DNA from 4 places in the Bradyrhizobium sp. 2TAF36 genome. Region 1 is predicted to be linked to each of the others. Evidence: predicted binding sites of a transcription regulator. Region 1 holds the regulator's gene; each other region holds the start of a gene.
What was found. Region 1 encodes PhoB, which activates phosphate uptake and scavenging genes when phosphate is short. Its sites were predicted from a motif close to TGTCATNNANCTGTCAT; they were not measured.
Positions count from the first base shown of each region.

Region 2: phnC (phosphonate ABC transporter ATP-binding protein) is a predicted target of PhoB. The motif match lies at 2,916-2,932, and genes of this name have one in related genera.
Region 3: phnG (phosphonate C-P lyase system protein PhnG) is a predicted target of PhoB. The motif match lies at 803-819, and genes of this name have one in related genera.
Region 4: AB4Z51_RS39095 (DUF2794 domain-containing protein) is a predicted target of PhoB. The motif match lies at 2,438-2,454, and genes of this name have one in related genera.

Region 1 covers NZ_JBFRFR010000011.1:47,306-51,387, forward strand. The annotation lists gene AB4Z51_RS08370 (aspartate aminotransferase family protein) at 1-206, opposite strand, end outside; gene AB4Z51_RS08375 (GcrA family cell cycle regulator) at 663-1,175, shown strand; gene phoB (phosphate regulon transcriptional regulator PhoB) at 1,412-2,119, opposite strand; gene phoU (phosphate signaling complex protein PhoU) at 2,135-2,851, opposite strand; gene pstB (phosphate ABC transporter ATP-binding protein PstB) at 2,863-3,684, opposite strand; gene pstA (phosphate ABC transporter permease PstA) at 3,681-4,082, opposite strand, start outside.
Region 2 covers NZ_JBFRFR010000083.1:2,720-6,801, reverse strand. The annotation lists gene AB4Z51_RS36060 (hypothetical protein) at 1-275, shown strand, start outside; gene AB4Z51_RS36055 (DUF1045 domain-containing protein) at 279-977, opposite strand; gene AB4Z51_RS36050 (alpha-D-ribose 1-methylphosphonate 5-triphosphate diphosphatase) at 996-2,189, opposite strand; gene AB4Z51_RS36045 (chloramphenicol acetyltransferase) at 2,186-2,857, opposite strand; gene phnC (phosphonate ABC transporter ATP-binding protein) at 3,032-3,841, shown strand; gene phnD (phosphonate ABC transporter substrate-binding protein) at 3,901-4,082, shown strand, end outside.
Region 3 covers NZ_JBFRFR010000162.1:161-4,242, forward strand. The annotation lists gene phnF (phosphonate metabolism transcriptional regulator PhnF) at 37-768, opposite strand; gene phnG (phosphonate C-P lyase system protein PhnG) at 889-1,353, shown strand; gene phnH (phosphonate C-P lyase system protein PhnH) at 1,358-1,966, shown strand; gene AB4Z51_RS43345 (carbon-phosphorus lyase complex subunit PhnI) at 1,971-3,074, shown strand; gene AB4Z51_RS43350 (alpha-D-ribose 1-methylphosphonate 5-phosphate C-P-lyase PhnJ) at 3,071-3,961, shown strand; gene phnK (phosphonate C-P lyase system protein PhnK) at 3,969-4,082, shown strand, end outside.
Region 4 covers NZ_JBFRFR010000103.1:468-4,549, forward strand. The annotation lists partial or broken gene acnA (aconitate hydratase AcnA) at 1-913, shown strand, start outside; gene AB4Z51_RS39090 (DUF1223 domain-containing protein) at 1,131-1,907, shown strand; gene AB4Z51_RS39095 (DUF2794 domain-containing protein) at 2,519-2,890, shown strand; gene AB4Z51_RS39100 (GNAT family N-acetyltransferase) at 3,038-3,565, opposite strand; gene AB4Z51_RS39105 (Bax inhibitor-1/YccA family protein) at 3,868-4,082, opposite strand, start outside.

The DNA of each region.
Region 1 (4,082 bases):
ATGTGCCAGAGTTTGGTGGCCTGCTCCTGCAACGCCTTGACCAACGCAGGATGAGCATGGCCGAGCGCATTCACCGCCACGCCCGAGGTGAAATCGAGATAGCGATCGCCATTGGTCGCAATCAGCCAGCAGCCTTCACCGCGCTCGAAACCGAGGTCGGACCTGGCGAAAACGGGGAGCAAATGCGGCGCTGCGCTGTTAGTCATGACGATCACTTGAATGTTGCGGACGGTGTGAGCGTGCATTGCGCAACGCACCATTGACCGGCCCGGAAAACGAAACGTGCCGCCTTTTAAGGGCGGCACGTGTGACTATCTTATGCTTGGTGAAACCGGTGTCAATGCCGCCCGGAAAGCCTCGCGAAACGCAGAATCCGTAGTCTTGCGGTGGCGATTTTGCGTATTTCCGCCACGGAACATGTGGAAGCGAGTCGGCGGACTCTTGCGCGTGAGTCACGCCATATTGTAGCGTTTGGCTTGTCAGATACGACATCTCGTGCAGCAGTTCTGATCCTCTAAGTCCTCATGTACCGGCGTAAGCGTTCGGGCGCATCTGGTGCGCCCGGCGAGCCTTAAGGGATTCTGGCGGCACGGGTTTTTCGAAGCTTAGGCATTCGCCGTGCGGCCGCCAGGATGGCAAGCGCCGGCGAAGGAAAGGGTGCAATGACCGTTTTGACCTGGTCGGATGATCGCGTCGAGCAGCTGAAAAAGCTCTGGGAGGCCGGACTTTCGGCCAGCCAGATCGCCGCTGAACTCGGCAATGTGACCCGCAATGCCGTAATCGGCAAAGTGCACCGGCTCGGCCTGTCGGGCCGCGCCAAGAGCCCTTCATCGGCAGCGCCGCGGCCGCGCAAGGCGCGCCCCGCCCAGCACATGATGCGGGTGACCCGCCCGATCGCACGCGGCAACACCGCGCTGGCGCAGGCCTTCGAAGTCGAGGTCGAGGCCGAACCGGTCACCTACGACAACGTCGTGCCGATGAGCCAGCGGCTGTCGCTGCTGGAGCTGAACGAGGCGACCTGCCACTGGCCGGTCGGCGATCCCTCGAGCCCGGATTTCTTCTTCTGCGGCGGCAAGGCGCTCTCCGGCCTGCCCTACTGCGCCCAGCACTCGCGCGTGGCGTATCAGCCCGCGGCCGATCGCCGGCGCGCGCCGGTGAAGCCGGGTCCGCGCTGAGGTCGTTCTGAGCTCGGAAAGGAGCCGTCACACGATGGCGGCTCAACAAATCCGATGTCGTCCCGGACAAGCGCGCCTCAAGCGCGCGCAGATCCGGGACCCTTAACCACCGCAAGATGTGGCTACGGGGACTCGGAGTTACCTTTTCACACAATAACCACTCGCTGTGGGTGTCCCGGACCTGCGCTTACGCTTGTCCGGGACGACACCGAGGGTGCGGCCGCAGCTCACCAAGCTTACGCCTGCTCCGCCTTCGCAAAGCGATCGTCCAGTGCGTAGCCCGCACCGCGGACGGTGCGGATCGGGTCCTGCTCGCGGCCGAGATTGAGCAGCTTGCGCAGGCGGCCGATATGGACGTCGACAGTGCGCTCGTCGATGTAGATGTCACGGCCCCAGACACTGTCGAGCAGCTGCTCGCGCGAGAATACGCGGCCGGGATGCTCCAGGAAGAACTCCAGCAGGCGATATTCGGTCGGGCCGAGATCGATCGGCCGGCCCGAACGCGCCACGCGACGCTTGTCGCGGTCAAGCTCGATGTCGCCATAGGCGAGCACCGTGGCGAGCCGCTCGGGGCTGGCGCGCCTGAGCAGGCCCTTCACGCGTGCCAGCAGCTCCGGCACCGAGAACGGCTTGACGATGTAGTCGTCGGCGCCGGTCGCAAGGCCCCGCACCCGCTCGCTCTCCTCGCCGCGCGCGGTGAGCATGATGATCGGGAGCTGCTTGGTCTCGGGCCGGGTGCGCAGCCGCCGGCACAGCTCGATGCCGGAGAGGCCCGGCAACATCCAGTCGAGCACGATCAAATCGGGGATGTGCTCCTTGAGGCGGGTGTCGGCGTCGTCGCCGCGCATCACCGTCTCGACGTCATAGCCGTCGCCTTCGAGGTTGTAGCGGAGAAGCTCGGTGAGAGCTTCCTCGTCCTCAACCACCATAATGCGTGCGCCCATGGTGTTCGTCGCTCCTTAAGTGTTCGGGACCGTCGTGGCGAAGGTCGTCATGTCGCCCTTCGGCCGCTTGTCGGTGATCGCCTGGCCCTCGATCATGTAGAACACGGTCTCGGCGATGTTGGTGGCGTGGTCACCGATGCGCTCGATGTTCTTGGCGCAGAACATCAGATGGATGCAGAACGAGATGTTGCGCGGATCCTCCATCATGTAGGTGAGGAGCTCGCGGAACAGCGAGGTGCAGATGGCGTCGACTTCCTCGTCGCCCTTCCACACCGCCATCGCCGCCGGCAGATCGTGCGCGGCATAGGCGTCCAGCACCGACTTGACCTGTTGCTGCACGAGGTCGGTCATGTGCTCCAGACCGCGGAACAGCTTGAGCGGATGGAAATCCGTCTCCAGCGCCGCGACGCGCTTGCCCATGTTCTTGGCGAGGTCGCCGATCCGCTCGAGATCGGTCGCGACGCGCATGGCGCCGACGATCTCGCGCAGATCCACCGCCATCGGCTGGCGGCGCGCGATGGTGAGAACGGCGCGCTCCTCGATCTTCTTCTGGAGCGCGTCGAGCTCGGCGTCGATGGTCACGACGCGCTGGCCGAGCGCGACGTCGCGGCGGATCAGCGCGTCGACGGAATCGACGATCATGCGCTCGGCGATGCCGCCCATCTCGGCGACCAGGCGCGTGAGCTCCTGGAGGTCGGTGTCGAAGGCCTTTGCGGTATGTTCAGAACCCATGTTCCGTCTCCTCAGCCGAACCGGCCGGTGATGTAATCCTGCGTGCGCCGGTCGGTCGGCGACGTGAAGATCTTGCTGGTGTCGTCGAACTCGATCAGCTCGCCGAGATACATGAAGGCGGTCTTGTCGGAGACGCGCGCCGCCTGCTGCATGTTGTGGGTGACGATCGCGATCGTGTAGTTCTCGGACAGCTCCTGGATCAGCTCCTCGACCTTGGCGGTCGAGATCGGGTCGAGCGCCGAGCAGGGCTCGTCGAACAAGATCACCTCGGGCCGCACCGCGACCGTGCGGGCGATGCAGAGGCGCTGCTGCTGGCCGCCGGAGAGCGACAGGCCGGAGGCGTTGAGCTTGTCCTTGACCTCGTTCCACAGCGCGCCGCCGCGCAGCGCCTTCTCGACGCGGTCGTCCATCTCGGACTTCGAGATCTTCTCGTAAAGGCGGATGCCGAAGGCGATGTTCTCGTAGATCGTCATCGGGAACGGCGTCGGCTTCTGGAACACCATGCCGACGCGGGCGCGCAGCAGATTGAGGTCCAGCTTGGGGTCGAGGACGTTGGTCTGGTCGAGCATGAGCTGACCGGTGACGCGCTGGCCCGGATAGAGGTCGTACATCCGATTGAAGATGCGCAGCAGGGTCGACTTGCCGCAGCCCGACGGGCCGATGAACGCCGTGACGCGGTTGGTGCCGAGCGCCAGATTGATGTTCTTCAGCGCGTGGTGCTCGCCGTAGTAGAAATTGAGGTTGCGCACCGTCACCTTGGCCGGAGCTTCGGGCAGCACCGGCGCCTGGGGCAAACCACCGGCCGCGCTCATCGATACGGAAAGATCACTCATTTTGCGGTCCTCTCGGCGCTCAGAATGCGCGCGCCAATATTCAGGGCAAGAACGGTCAGGGTGATGAGCAGCGCGCCGCTCCAGGCGAGCTGCTTCCAGTAGGCGTAGGGGCTCTGCACGAAATTGTTGATGGTGACCGGCAGGTTCGCCATCGTCTTGTTCAGACCCAGGCTGAAGAACTGGTTCGACAGCGCGGTGAAGAGCAGCGGCGCGGTCTCGCCGGCGACGCGGGCGGTGGCCAGCATCACGCCGGTGATGAGGCCCGAGCGCGCCGCGCGATAGGCGATGCGCTTGATCACCAGCGAGCGCGGCACGCCGAGCGCCGAGGCCGCCTCACGCAGTGCGTTCGGCACCAGCAGCAGCATGTCCTCGGTCGTGCGCAGCACCACCGGGATGAC
Region 2 (4,082 bases), on a different contig from region 1:
GCCAGGCCTTCGAGCTCGATGCCGGCCATGAGGCGGCGGGCGCGCTGATGAAGGCAAGTCTTCTGAAGACAAGTCTCGGGATGGCGGTGCTGGTGTCCCTGGTGCACGTTGTCGCCATGGTCAGTGCCGGCGGGTGTCTGGCGTGGCTGGTCTACCGCTATCTGGGATTGAGGTTCGTCGCGCGAAGTTGGTTCAATCTGGATGCAATCTGGGCAACCAGCCTCATTCTGGTTGGCGCCGTGGCGCTCGCCTTCAATCTCGCGAGCTGGCGCTGAGGCCTACTTCGCCAACGCCCACTCGCCGACAAAGCGGAAGCGCGCCCTGGCATCATCCTGCTTGAACAGCGCGATCCGGTCGATCGCCAGCGTCTCGAGACCGAGCGCCGAAAACCTCGCGCGCAACATCTCCAGGATCGGCCCGCGCCGCTCCGCATCCAGCCGTCCCGTCAGCGTCATGTGGAAGCGGAATTCTTCCATCACGTACGGGTAACCCCAGCGGTCGAGATAGTCGCGTTGCCGCTCGGTGAGTTTGTCGGGCTTGCGCCGCGCGCGGTCTTCCGCCGTCATGGGCGCGCGGAAGTCGTCGAATTCGCGGACGCAATCGGCGGCAAGCTGCTGGAGCGTACCCACGGGCTCGGTCGGAATCACCGCAATGAAGCCGCTGATGGAGTCGACGACCGGACGGATTGACGGCATCGGCCGCGCCTTGCCGGCAAAGGCGGCGCAGACTGCGATGAGCTCGGCTTCAGTCCTGCCGGGCGCCAGCGCCATCGGCGCCTTCAGCGTGCCGTGGAAGCCGTATTTGCGGGGATCGGCCGTGACGTCGCGCCAGTCCGGCGCAACACGCGATGCGTCGGCTGGGAACGGCATCTCGTCGCCGGTGTAGACATCGTAGCCGAGCAACTCGGCGCCGAAGCGGGAGAGGGCGCTGTCGGCGCCGGCGGCAAAATAGATCGCGTAGCGGGGAAAATCTGTCATCGTCCGAGCATAACCGGTTCAGGCCGCAACGACAGCCTCGCGCGGCGTCGCCGCCGCAGCGAGCAGTCGCGTCGCATCGGTGAGATGCACGAGCTTTCCGCCTGATACCACCGCGATCAGCCGCGGCCGCAGCGGCACGCTGTCGTCGACCAGCAGCATGTCGGCGCGGCGTCCTTCCGCGAGCACGCCGCGATCGGCAAGGCCGGTCGCGCGCGCTGGTCCCGCAGAGACCAGATCCCAGGCCTTCGGCAGCGGCAGCACGCCGTCGGCGACAAGGCGGAACGCGGCGAGCAGCTGCGCGGGATAGTAATAGTCCGACGCCAGCACCGAGCAGAGCCCCTTCGCGATCATGTCGGATGCCCGGGTCCAGCCGGTATGGCTGCCGCCGCGCACGACGTTCGGCGCACCGTAGACGATGGCATCGCCCGCGGACGCGGCCGCCCGCGCGGTCTCCTCGTTGATCGGAAACTCCGCGATGTCAGCGCCCAACTCGCGAAACTCCTGCCGCATCGCCGGCGTCGCATCGTCATGCGAGAGCATCCGCACCTCGGCTGCGCGAGCAGTTGCGGCAAGCCGCGACACGGAAGCCGGCACTTCACTGGCCCGCGAAAGCACACGCTCGACCAGCCGGTCGAATTCCTCGCCCGAGAGGCCGGTGCGCTCGACCATGCGGTTGCGCTTGCGCGGCTTGGCCATGTCGGCAACGGTGCCGTCCATGTGGTCGTTGAAGGCGAACAGGTCGACGCGGCCCTCGGCGAGCCACTGGCCGATCTCGGCCTCTGCATCGAGATTGTAGGTCTCGTGCCGCAGGTGGAAACGGGTATCGGCGGCGAATTGCGGGCGCTGCCGCTCGATCGCCTCCATCAGGGTGCGCGCATTGCCGGCGCTGCGCAGGCCCGGCTCCCACGAACAGGTCGTGGCGTGAAACACCGTGGTGATGCCGTTGCTGATCGCCTGGCGGTCACTGTCGGCGAGCGCGACGTCGATCGGGAAGTCGACGCCGGCGCGCGGCATCATCTGCCGCTCGAAGGCATCGCCATGCAGATCGACGATGCCGGGCAGCACCAGCAGGTTGCGCGCATCGATCGCCAGCCGCGCACGGCCGCGAGAGGCATCGACCTGCGCAATGTCCGCGCCGGACACCAGAATGGAAGTTTCGACGAGCTCGGAGCCGATCAGGGCCCGGCCGCCCTCAAGGAAGATGTCTGTCAAGCGACCGCGCTTCGTTTGCTGGCAGGGGAACGGGTGAGGGAGCTTGCCCGTGCTTCATATGCCGAGAGGAAATCTTCAATCCCGAGCTTGCGGAAATCGGGCAGTGCTTCACGCAATTTGTCGTGATCCCAGTCCCACCAGGCGAGTCGGGCCAGCCGTCCGGCGACGTCTTCCGAGAACCGCCGCCGCACGATGCGCGCCGGATTGCCGGCGACGATGGTGTAGGCCGGCACGTCCTTGGTGACGATGGCGCCCGCCGCGATCACCGCGCCGGTGCCGATGGTGCGGCCGGGCAGCACGATCGCGCCATGGCCGATCCAGACGTCGTGGCCAATATGGACGTGATGCTGGCGCCGCCAGTCGAAGAACTCGGTGTCGTCGCTCTCGCCTTCGAAGTAGGCGCTGGAACGATAGGTGAAATGCGCCTGCGTCGCGCGATGCATCGGATGATTGCCGGGATTGATGCGGGTCATCGCCGCGATCGAGCAGAATTTTCCGATCGTGGTGTAGGTGATCTGGGCGTCGTTCACGACATAGGAGTAATCGCCCATCGCGACTTCAGTGAGGATCGTGCGCGCACCGACTTCGGTATAGGTGCCGAGCCTGGTCTCATGCAGCTTCGCCGAAGGGTCGATGGTCGGTTGAACCGAGAGCGTTTTGCCGGCCATGCTGCATCCGATAGGTCGAGGGCGGGCGTACCTCTTCGAGCGGCCTGATGACAATGTCATGACGATGCGATGACAGGGGAAGAGGTGTGTAGGATCGCCGCACCGCAACGCCGGTGTCACACAAGTGTCAAGTGCCAGCGCTAGCGGTGGCAGCCAGCTACTCTGGAGCCCTCTATGCTGGTGGTTGAAGGTCTGACGTGCCGCTTCGGCGCAAAAGCCGCGGTGGACGACGCTTCGTTTCAAATCTCCCCCGGCGGCTTCGTCGGTGTGATCGGGCGCTCCGGCGCCGGCAAGTCGACCATGCTGCGCATGATCAATCGCCTGGCGACGCCGACGCAGGGCCGCATCCTGTTCGACGGCCTCGACGTCACCGCGCTGCGCGGCAAGGAGCTGCGGCAGTGGCGGGCGCGCTCGGCGATGATTTTCCAGCAGTTCAACCTGGTCGGCCGGCTCGATGTGCTCACCAACGTGCTGATGGGGCGTCTTGCCACGATGCCGGCCTGGCGCTCGCTGACGCAGACCTGGYCCGAGCACGACAAGGCGCTGGCGATGTCGGCGCTCGAACAGTTCGATATCGCCTCACTCGCCGCCCAGCGCGCCGACCAGCTCTCCGGCGGCCAGCAGCAGCGTGTTGCGATCGCCCGCGCGCTGGTGCAGCAGCCCGACATCATCCTCGCCGACGAGCCGATCGCCTCGCTCGACCCGCGCAACACCAAGATCGTGATGGATGCGCTGCTGCGCATCAACAAGCATTTCGGCATCACCGTGCTCTGCAACCTGCATTCGCTCGATCTGGCGCGCAGCTATTGCGATCGCCTGATCGGCATGGCGCAGGGGCGCGTGGTGTTCGACGGCGCGCCGGCCGAATTGACCGACCACGTCGCGCGCGAGCTCTACGATCTCGAAGCCTCCGACGTCATGGGCGGAATGCCTGTGCCGGCGCCTGAAGGCGTGCCGGCGCTCGGAACGGCCGCGGCCGCCTGAGCTGCGCCTGTAACTGCCAATTTTTGCGTCAACCGACCCCAACCGATGAAGAGGGTATCATGATCACTCGCAGACTGGTTCTTGCCGGCGCCGCCGCGCTCGCGTTCACGACTTCGGCCTCCGCCGACGACTGGAAAGCCAAATATCCCGAACTGACCTTCGCGGTCATTCCGGCGGAAAACGCCTCGGGCGTGACCGAGCGCTGGGCGCCGTTCATGAACTATCTCTCCAAGGAATTGGG
Region 3 (4,082 bases), on a different contig from region 1:
ACAGGCCCACAAGGGGAGAGGGGAAGAGAGCGCCGCTCACCCGTTCTCCACCAGAAACTCCACCCGCTCCGCCGCGAACCGCGAATGCTTCGTCACCAGCGGCTTGCCGGCGAGATCGTGGTCGGTCGCGTCGACCACCAGGATCGGCCGTCCCAGCGGCAGATCGAGCCGCGCGGCATCGGTTGCGTCCACGATGCCGGCGGTGATCCGGGTCGCGCCGCGACTGTAGTCGCGGACGCCGTAGTGCTCGAGCAGTTTCGTCATCGAGCGCGTCGCGGCGAATACCTCACCCGCGCCCGGGAACAATTCCGCTGACAGCCAGGTGGTGGAGACGCAGATCGGCGTGCGGTCGGCGAGGCGGATCGCCTCGATTCGCACCAGCGGTGCGCCGGCCTTCAATCCCAGTTCGCGCGCGAGTTCGCGGGTTGCGACGTCGCCGGACGCTTCGATCAGCCGGCCATGCGGTTCGCGGCCATCGGCGCCGACGATCTCGGAGAAGCGGGTGCGCGAGCGCAAGGGATAAGCGAGGCGCTGCGCCTCGACATAGGTTCCGCTGCCGCGTTCGGCGCGCACGATGCCGCGCTCGGCAAGCGCGGCCAGCGCGCGCCGCACGGTGTGGCGGTTCACCCGATAGGTTTCGGCGATCTCCATCTCGCCCGGCAGCTTGTCGCCGGCGGCAAAGCGGCCGTCGGCGATGCCGCGCTCGATGCCGTCGGCAACGAGGCGCCACAGCGCGACGCCCGAAGAGGCTGTGTCCTGCATGCTCATGTCGCCGAGAAGCCTACTTCAGAAATCACACGTTTGTCACGAAACAGTCATGGCGCTTCCGTATCAAGTTGTCTATTATCATAGACAACTTGGATTCGGCAAGTTCTGCAGAAAAGTTCGGTGGATTTGGTGACCCAGCACAACAACCAGCAAGTCCAGCGCAAGGCCGCGATGGCCGTGCTGGCGCACGCGGAGGCGGGCGAGATCGCCGCTCGCCTCCGCGCTCTCGCCCTGCCGGCGCATCAGGAGCTACGCGCGCCGGAAAACGGTCTCGTCATGCTGCGCGGCCGGGTCGGCGGCGACGGCGCGCCGTTCAATCTCGGTGAAGCCACGGTGTCTCGCGCAGCGGTCCGGCTCGCGAGCGGCGAGGTTGGCTTCGGCTACACGCTGGGGCGCGATGGCGAAAAGGCGCGGCTGATCGCGCTGTGCGACGCACTGGCGCAGTCCAGTGATTTCGGCGAGGCGGTGGAGCGTGACGTTATCGCGCCGTTGCGCGAGCAGCTTATGATCCAGCGCAAGCAGGCGGCCGCCGAGACCGCCGCGACGAAGGTTGATTTCTACACCATGGTGCGCGGTGAGGGGTGAGGCCATGACCACGATTGCGGAACTGCCGCCGGGTTTCGTCGACAAAGTCTTGTCGGCGCAATCGACCTTTCGTTCGGTGATGGACGCGATGGCGCGGCCGGGCACGGTCCAGCGCATCGTGCCGATGGCGGGATCGCCCGGCCCGATGATGCGCGGCACCGCCGCGATCGCGCTGACGCTGTTCGATCACGACACGCCGCTCTGGCTCGATGCAAGGATGGCGGAGAGATCGGACGTGGTGAAATGGCTCAGGTTCCACACCGGCGCGCCGGTGGTGCAGGACTCTTCGATTGCGAGTTTCGCGCTGATCAGCGACGGCGCCTTGCTTCCGGCGCTCGAACGCTTCGCGCTCGGCACCAACGAATATCCGGATCGCTCGACCACAGTGATCCTTCAGGTCGAGAGCCTGGATTCGGGGCGCAGCTTCGAATTGCGTGGCCCCGGCATCGACGGTGTCGCGACGCTTCAGGCCTCGATCAGGCCATTCGACCTGTTCGAACGGCTGCAGTTCAACGAGGCGCTGTTTCCGCGCGGCATCGATTTGGTGCTGGTCGCCGATGATGCCGTGGTTGCGATCCCGCGCACCACGCCTGTCGTGAACAAGGGAAGCTAGTCGCATGTATGTCGCAGTCAAAGGCGGCGAGCGCGCCATCGAGAACGCCCATCGCCTGCTCGCCAATGCGCGGCGTGGCGACCAGAGCGTTTCCGAGGTCACGCTGGATCAGATCTCGGAGCAGCTTGGCCTCGCCGTGGACCGCGTCATGAGCGAAGGGTCGCTCTATGACCGCGAGCTCGCGGCGCTCGCCATCAAGCAGGCGCGCGGGGATCTGATCGAGGCGATCTTCCTGGTCCGCGCCTTCCGCGCCACCCTGCCGCGCTTCGGCGCCAGCGAGCCGGTCGAGACCGGCGCGATGCGGGTACAGCGGCGGGTGTCGGCGACCTTCAAGGATATTCCCGGCGGCCAGATCCTCGGGCCGACCTTCGACTATACGCACCGCCTGCTCGATCCCTCGCTTGGCCAGGGCTTTGTGCCTGAAGTGCCGGCGACGGCAGAAGCTTCGACGGCGCCCACGCCGCGAGTGACCGATATTCTGGGCCGCGACGGGCTGATCGAATCCTCGCCGCGGGCCGAAGACGGCGCCAGCGTCGGCGATCTCACGCGCGAACCGCTGAACTTCCCGGCCGATCGCGACCTGCGCCTGCAAAACCTCGCGCGCGGTGACGAAGGCTTTCTGCTGGCCATGGGTTACTCCACCCAGCGCGGTTACGGCCGCAACCATCCCTTCGTCGGCGAGATCCGCTTCGGCGAGGTCGAGGTCGAGTTTTTCGCGGAGGACGTCGGCTTCGCCGTGCCGCTCGGCTCCATCGAGCTCACCGAGTGCCAGATGGTGAATCAATTCAAGGGTTCGGCGACGGAAGCGCCGTGTTTCACCCGCGGCTATGGTCTCGCCTTCGGCCAGAGCGAGCGCAAGACCATGTCGATGGCGCTGGTCGACCGGGCGCTGCGTGCCCGCGAGCTCGGCGAAGAGGCCGTGGCCCCGGCGCAAGATGAAGAATTCGTGATGTCGCATTCGGACAACGTCCAGGCGACCGGCTTCGTCGAGCATCTGAAGCTGCCGCACTATGTCGACTTCCAGTCCGAGCTCGGGCTCCTGCGCAAGCTGCGCAAGGAATTTGCCGAGGCCAATGCGCCCGATGCCATGAAGGAGGCCGCGGAATGAACGCGCCCGCCTACAATTTCGCCTATCTCGACGAGCAGACCAAGCGGATGATCCGCCGCGCGATCCTCAAGGCGATCGCGATCCCCGGTTATCAGGTGCCGTTCGCCAGCCGCGAAATGCCGATGCCCTATGGCTGGGGCACCGGCGGCGTGCAGGTGACCGCGGCGATCCTGGGGCCGCAGGACGTGCTGAAGGTGATCGACCAGGGCTCGGACGACACGACGAATGCGATCTCGATCCGCAAATTCTTCGCCAAGACCGCCGGCGTCGCCACGACCACGGCAACAGAAGATGCGACCGTGATCCAGACCCGTCACCGCATCCCGGAGACCGCGCTGCACGCGAACCAGGTGCTGGTCTATCAGGTGCCGATCCCGGAGCCGTTGCGTTTCCTCGAACCGCGCGAGACCGAGACGCGGCGCATGCATGCGCTGGCCGAATACGGCCTGATGCATGTGAAGCTCTACGAGGACATCGCCCGCTTCGGCCACATCGCCACCGCCTACGCCTATCCGGTGAAGGTGAACGCGCGCTACGTGATGGACCCGTCGCCGACGCCGAAATTCGACAATCCCAAGATGGACAATTGCCCGGCGCTGCAATTGTTCGGCGCCGGTCGCGAGAAGCGCATCTATGCGATCCCGCCCTATACGCAGGTGGTGTCGCTCGATTTCGAGGATCACCCGTTCGAGCCGTACCGCTTCAACGCGCCCTGCGCGCTGTGCGCGGCCGAGAATTCCTATCTCGACGAGATCGTCACCGACGACAAGGGCGGGCGCATGTTCGTGTGCTCGGACACCGACTATTGCGAGGGCCGCCAGGCCGCCGGCCATCACGGCAGCCTCAGCGCCGCGCCGTACAAGGACAAGGCGGGCTCACATGGCTGATCAAGACATGGCTGATCTCGATAAGCTCGAAAACGACCAGCCGCTGCTGGTCGCAGAATCCCTCAGCAAATCCTATGGCCGCATCGCCGCGTGCCGCGACGTGTCGTTCTCGCTCTACCCC
Region 4 (4,082 bases), on a different contig from region 1:
CGCCTTCATGAAGAAGTTCGTGACCGCGTCGATCTTCAAGAAGAAGTATGCCGACGTGTTCAAGGGCGACACCAACTGGCGCAAGATCAAGACGGTCGAGAGCGAGACCTATCGCTGGAACATGAGCTCGACCTATGTGCAGAACCCGCCCTATTTCGATGGCATGAAGAAGGAGCCGGAGCCGGTCACCGACATCATCGAGGCGCGCATCCTCGCCATGTTCGGCGACAAGATCACCACCGACCACATCTCGCCGGCCGGTTCGATCAAGCTCACCTCGCCCGCCGGCAAATATCTCAGCGAGCACCAGGTGCGTCCGGCCGACTTCAACCAGTACGGCACGCGTCGCGGCAACCATGAAGTGATGATGCGCGGCACCTTCGCCAACATCCGCATCAAGAACTTCATGCTGAAGGGCGCTGACGGAAATATCCCGGAAGGCGGTCTCACCAAGCACTGGCCCGACGGCGAGCAGATGTCGATCTACGACGCCGCGATGAAGTACCAGCAGGAGCAGGTGCCGCTGGTGGTGTTCGCCGGCGCCGAATACGGCAACGGTTCCTCGCGCGACTGGGCTGCGAAGGGCACGCGCCTGCTCGGCGTCCGCGCCGTGATCTGCCAGAGCTTCGAGCGTATCCACCGCTCCAACCTGGTCGGCATGGGCGTGCTGCCGCTGACCTTCGAAGAGGGCACCTCCTGGTCGTCGCTCGGCCTGAAGGGCGACGAGAAGGTCACGCTGCGCGGCCTGGTCGGCGACCTGAAGCCGCGTCAGAAGCTGACCGCGGAGATCGTCTCCGGCGACGGTTCGTTGCAGCGGGTTTCGCTGCTTTGCCGCATCGATACGCTGGACGAGCTCGATTACTACCGGAACGGCGGCATTCTGCACTACGTGTTGCGCAAGCTCGCGGCCTAAGCGCGAATTTGTGAACGGTGGCTCACCGCGACGTGAGTAGAAGGTTAAACGAGGGCGGCCTATCACAAGGCCGCCTTCGTGCGTTAGAACACGCGTCCGATGGTCCCGCCCGGCGGAAAACCTCGCCCTGGACGGTTAAATGTACGATGCCCGTAAGACTACGGTGACCATCAGGCGATAGGATCTTCCCCCACGCGTGCGAGGTGTGACGTTCAAAATGACTGCAATGATGGCTTCTAATCTGGTTTCGCGCTGGTCCGGTGCACTCTGGTCGGGAGCACTTGGTATCTGCGCCATCGTCGCCGTCATCCGTCCCGCCGAGGCTGATCCTCGCGCCGTAGTCGAGCTCTTCACATCGCAGGGCTGCTCCTCCTGCCCGCCCGCCGACCAGGTCATCGGCGATCTCTCCAACGACCCGTCGATCATCGCGCTGAGCATGCCGATCGACTATTGGGATTATCTCGGCTGGAAGGACACGCTTGCGGATTCGCGCTTCTCGGCGCGGCAGCGCGCCTATTCGCGCATGCGCGGCGACCGCGAGGTCTATACGCCACAAGTCGTGGTCAACGGTTCGACGCATGTCATCGGCAGCGATCGCGCCGGCATCGAGAGCGCGATCGGCAAGACCGACAACGGCGCAGGCGTAATGAGCGTGCCGGTGACGATGTCGCTTGCAGGCAAGCAGATCAACGTGTCGGTGGCGGCGAGCAAGGAGTCGGCGGTCTCGCACGGTGAGGTCTGGATCTGCTCGATCACGAAATCGGTGCCGATCGCAATCAGCCGCGGCGAAAATCGCGGACAGCAGATCACCTATCACAACGTCGTGCGCAACCTGCTCAAGGTCGGCGACTGGAACGGGCGTCCGGAAAGCTGGACGGTGCCGTTGGAAAATCTCACGCGCGACGGCGTCGACGGCGCTGTGGTCTATGTCCAGGACGGCAGCCGTGAGAAGCCGGGTGCGATGCTTGGCGCGGCGTACACGTCGCTGCACTAGATCCGATCTCTCTCGCCAGCGTCGTACTCGCTCTCACGCCTCATGGTGAGGAGCGCCCTCGCGCGCGAGGCGGACGATGCTACGCATCGCCGCGAGAACCATGCAGGCGCGGCTGATGCAGCGCGGCCTTCCATCCTGCGAGACGCCGCTTCGCCGCTCCCCAGGATGAGGGGAGAGAGTTGTCTTCGCGTTAATCAGAGGGAAGTTGGTCGTGCCGGAAACATCTCGGCACAAACCAAAAAGGACCAACTTGCGTTGGCCCTCCTTGTCGCGCGTACAGACCCGATCCTGACGGCCCCGGGGGGCTGGGGGCTGAGGAATCCGGAACCGAAAGGACCGGGTCAACGCACACAGGTCTTTTCGCAATGCAGGGCGGCAGGCGCTTGGCGGAAAAGCGGCGATATCAAGATTCCTTCTAACGATCCCGTGACGGTTTGCCGCGACAGAATTCCACTCCTGCGTGTGCTCCGATTCGCACCCGATTCAATCAGTTGAGTGAAGAGCCCCTTGCGGCGGGGAACGGTTGGCGCGATCATGCAATTGTCATGATCCGCGGTTCCGGGGACGGTCCTTCGCGGATGCGATCATGCCGCGAGATGAGGAGGCGCTCGATGAGTCTGACGCCGGAGGATGCCGATCCGAGCGAGCAGCGCGCCGTGGCGCGCCCCACCGCTGCGAATGCCCAACCCAACCGGGTGACATTCAACCGGCTGGAACTGAACCGCATCCTCAACCTCTACGGCCGCATGGTCGCCGACGGCGAGTGGCGCGACTATGCCATCGACTTCCTGAAGGACCGCGCGGTGTTCTCGGTCTTCCGCCGCGCCTCGGAGGTGCCGATCTATCGCATCGAGAAGGACCCGCGGCTGGCGCGCAAGCAGGGCATGTACAGCGTGATCTCGGCGACTGGCCTGATCCTGCGCCGCGGCCACGAGCTCGAGCGCGTGCTGCTGGTGATCGATCGCAAGCTGGCGGTGGTTTAGCCTTACGGACGGTGCCGTAGGGTGGGCAAAGGCGCACCGCGCCGTGCCCACCATCTTTCCTCAATCGCCGGGCATCTGGGCACGCTTCCGCCTTCGCTCTCCGAGCTACGGCGGACAAGTCGCTTTGCCCGCCCTACGAGACCGGGGTTATTTCGGCACCGTGCTCGCGCCTTCGCCCAGATCCCGCTGCATCATCACCGTGTCGAGCCAGCGGCCGAATTTCAGGCCAACATTGGGATGCGTGCCGATCATCTTGAAACCGCCGCGCGTGTGCACGCCGATCGAGCCGGCATTGGCGGAATCGCCGATCACCGCGATCATCTGGCGGAAGCCGCGCGCCTCGCATTCGGTGATCAGCCGGTCCAGCAGCAACGAGCCGATGCCGCGGCGGTGGAACGCGGGATCGAGATAGATCGAGTTCTCGACCGTGAAGCGGTAGGCCGGCCGCGGCCGGTAGGCGCCGGCATAGGCATAGCCGGCGACGCTACGATCGAGGATGGCGACGAAATAGGGATAGCCACCGTCGATCAGCGCGCGGTAGCGGCGCGTCATCTCGGCCAGATCCGGCGGCGCCAGCTCGAATGTCGCGGTGCCCTCGCGGACGGCCTGCTTGTAGATGGCGGTGATGGCGGGAAGGTCGGCCTCAATGGCGGGCCTGATCTCAGGTGCGGACATGGCGGCGAGATTAGAGCCTTCCCGCGGTCACTGGAAGGGGCAACGCCGCTTCCCCATGCTCCGTCATTGCCAGCGCAGCAGCCCTCCAATCTTCTCCGCTGTCATGCCCCGCGCAGGCGGGGCATCCAGTACTCCGAGACAGCGCGGCTAGAACCGAGCCGCTGCGGCGTACTGGATTGCCCGCCCCAGTGCGCAATTGCGCACAAGGCGGGCGATGACAGCGGGGGGCGTCGCGCATCCCGGCCCAAACAAAAACCCCGGCCTCTCGGCCGGGGTTCGTATCCGTTCCCTCGTCGAAGCGCTTAGTCGCGCTGGCCGAGGAGCTGCAGGAGCAGCGTGAACAGGTTGATGAAGTTCAGGTACAGCGACAGTGCGCCGGTGATGGCCGCACGCTCTGCGATGTCACCGCCGGCCGAGGCGTAGCCGTAGATGTAGTCGTTCTTCAGCCGCTGGGTGTCCCAGGCGGTGAGGCCCGCGAACACCAGCACGCCCACCACCGAGACGATGAACTGCAGCA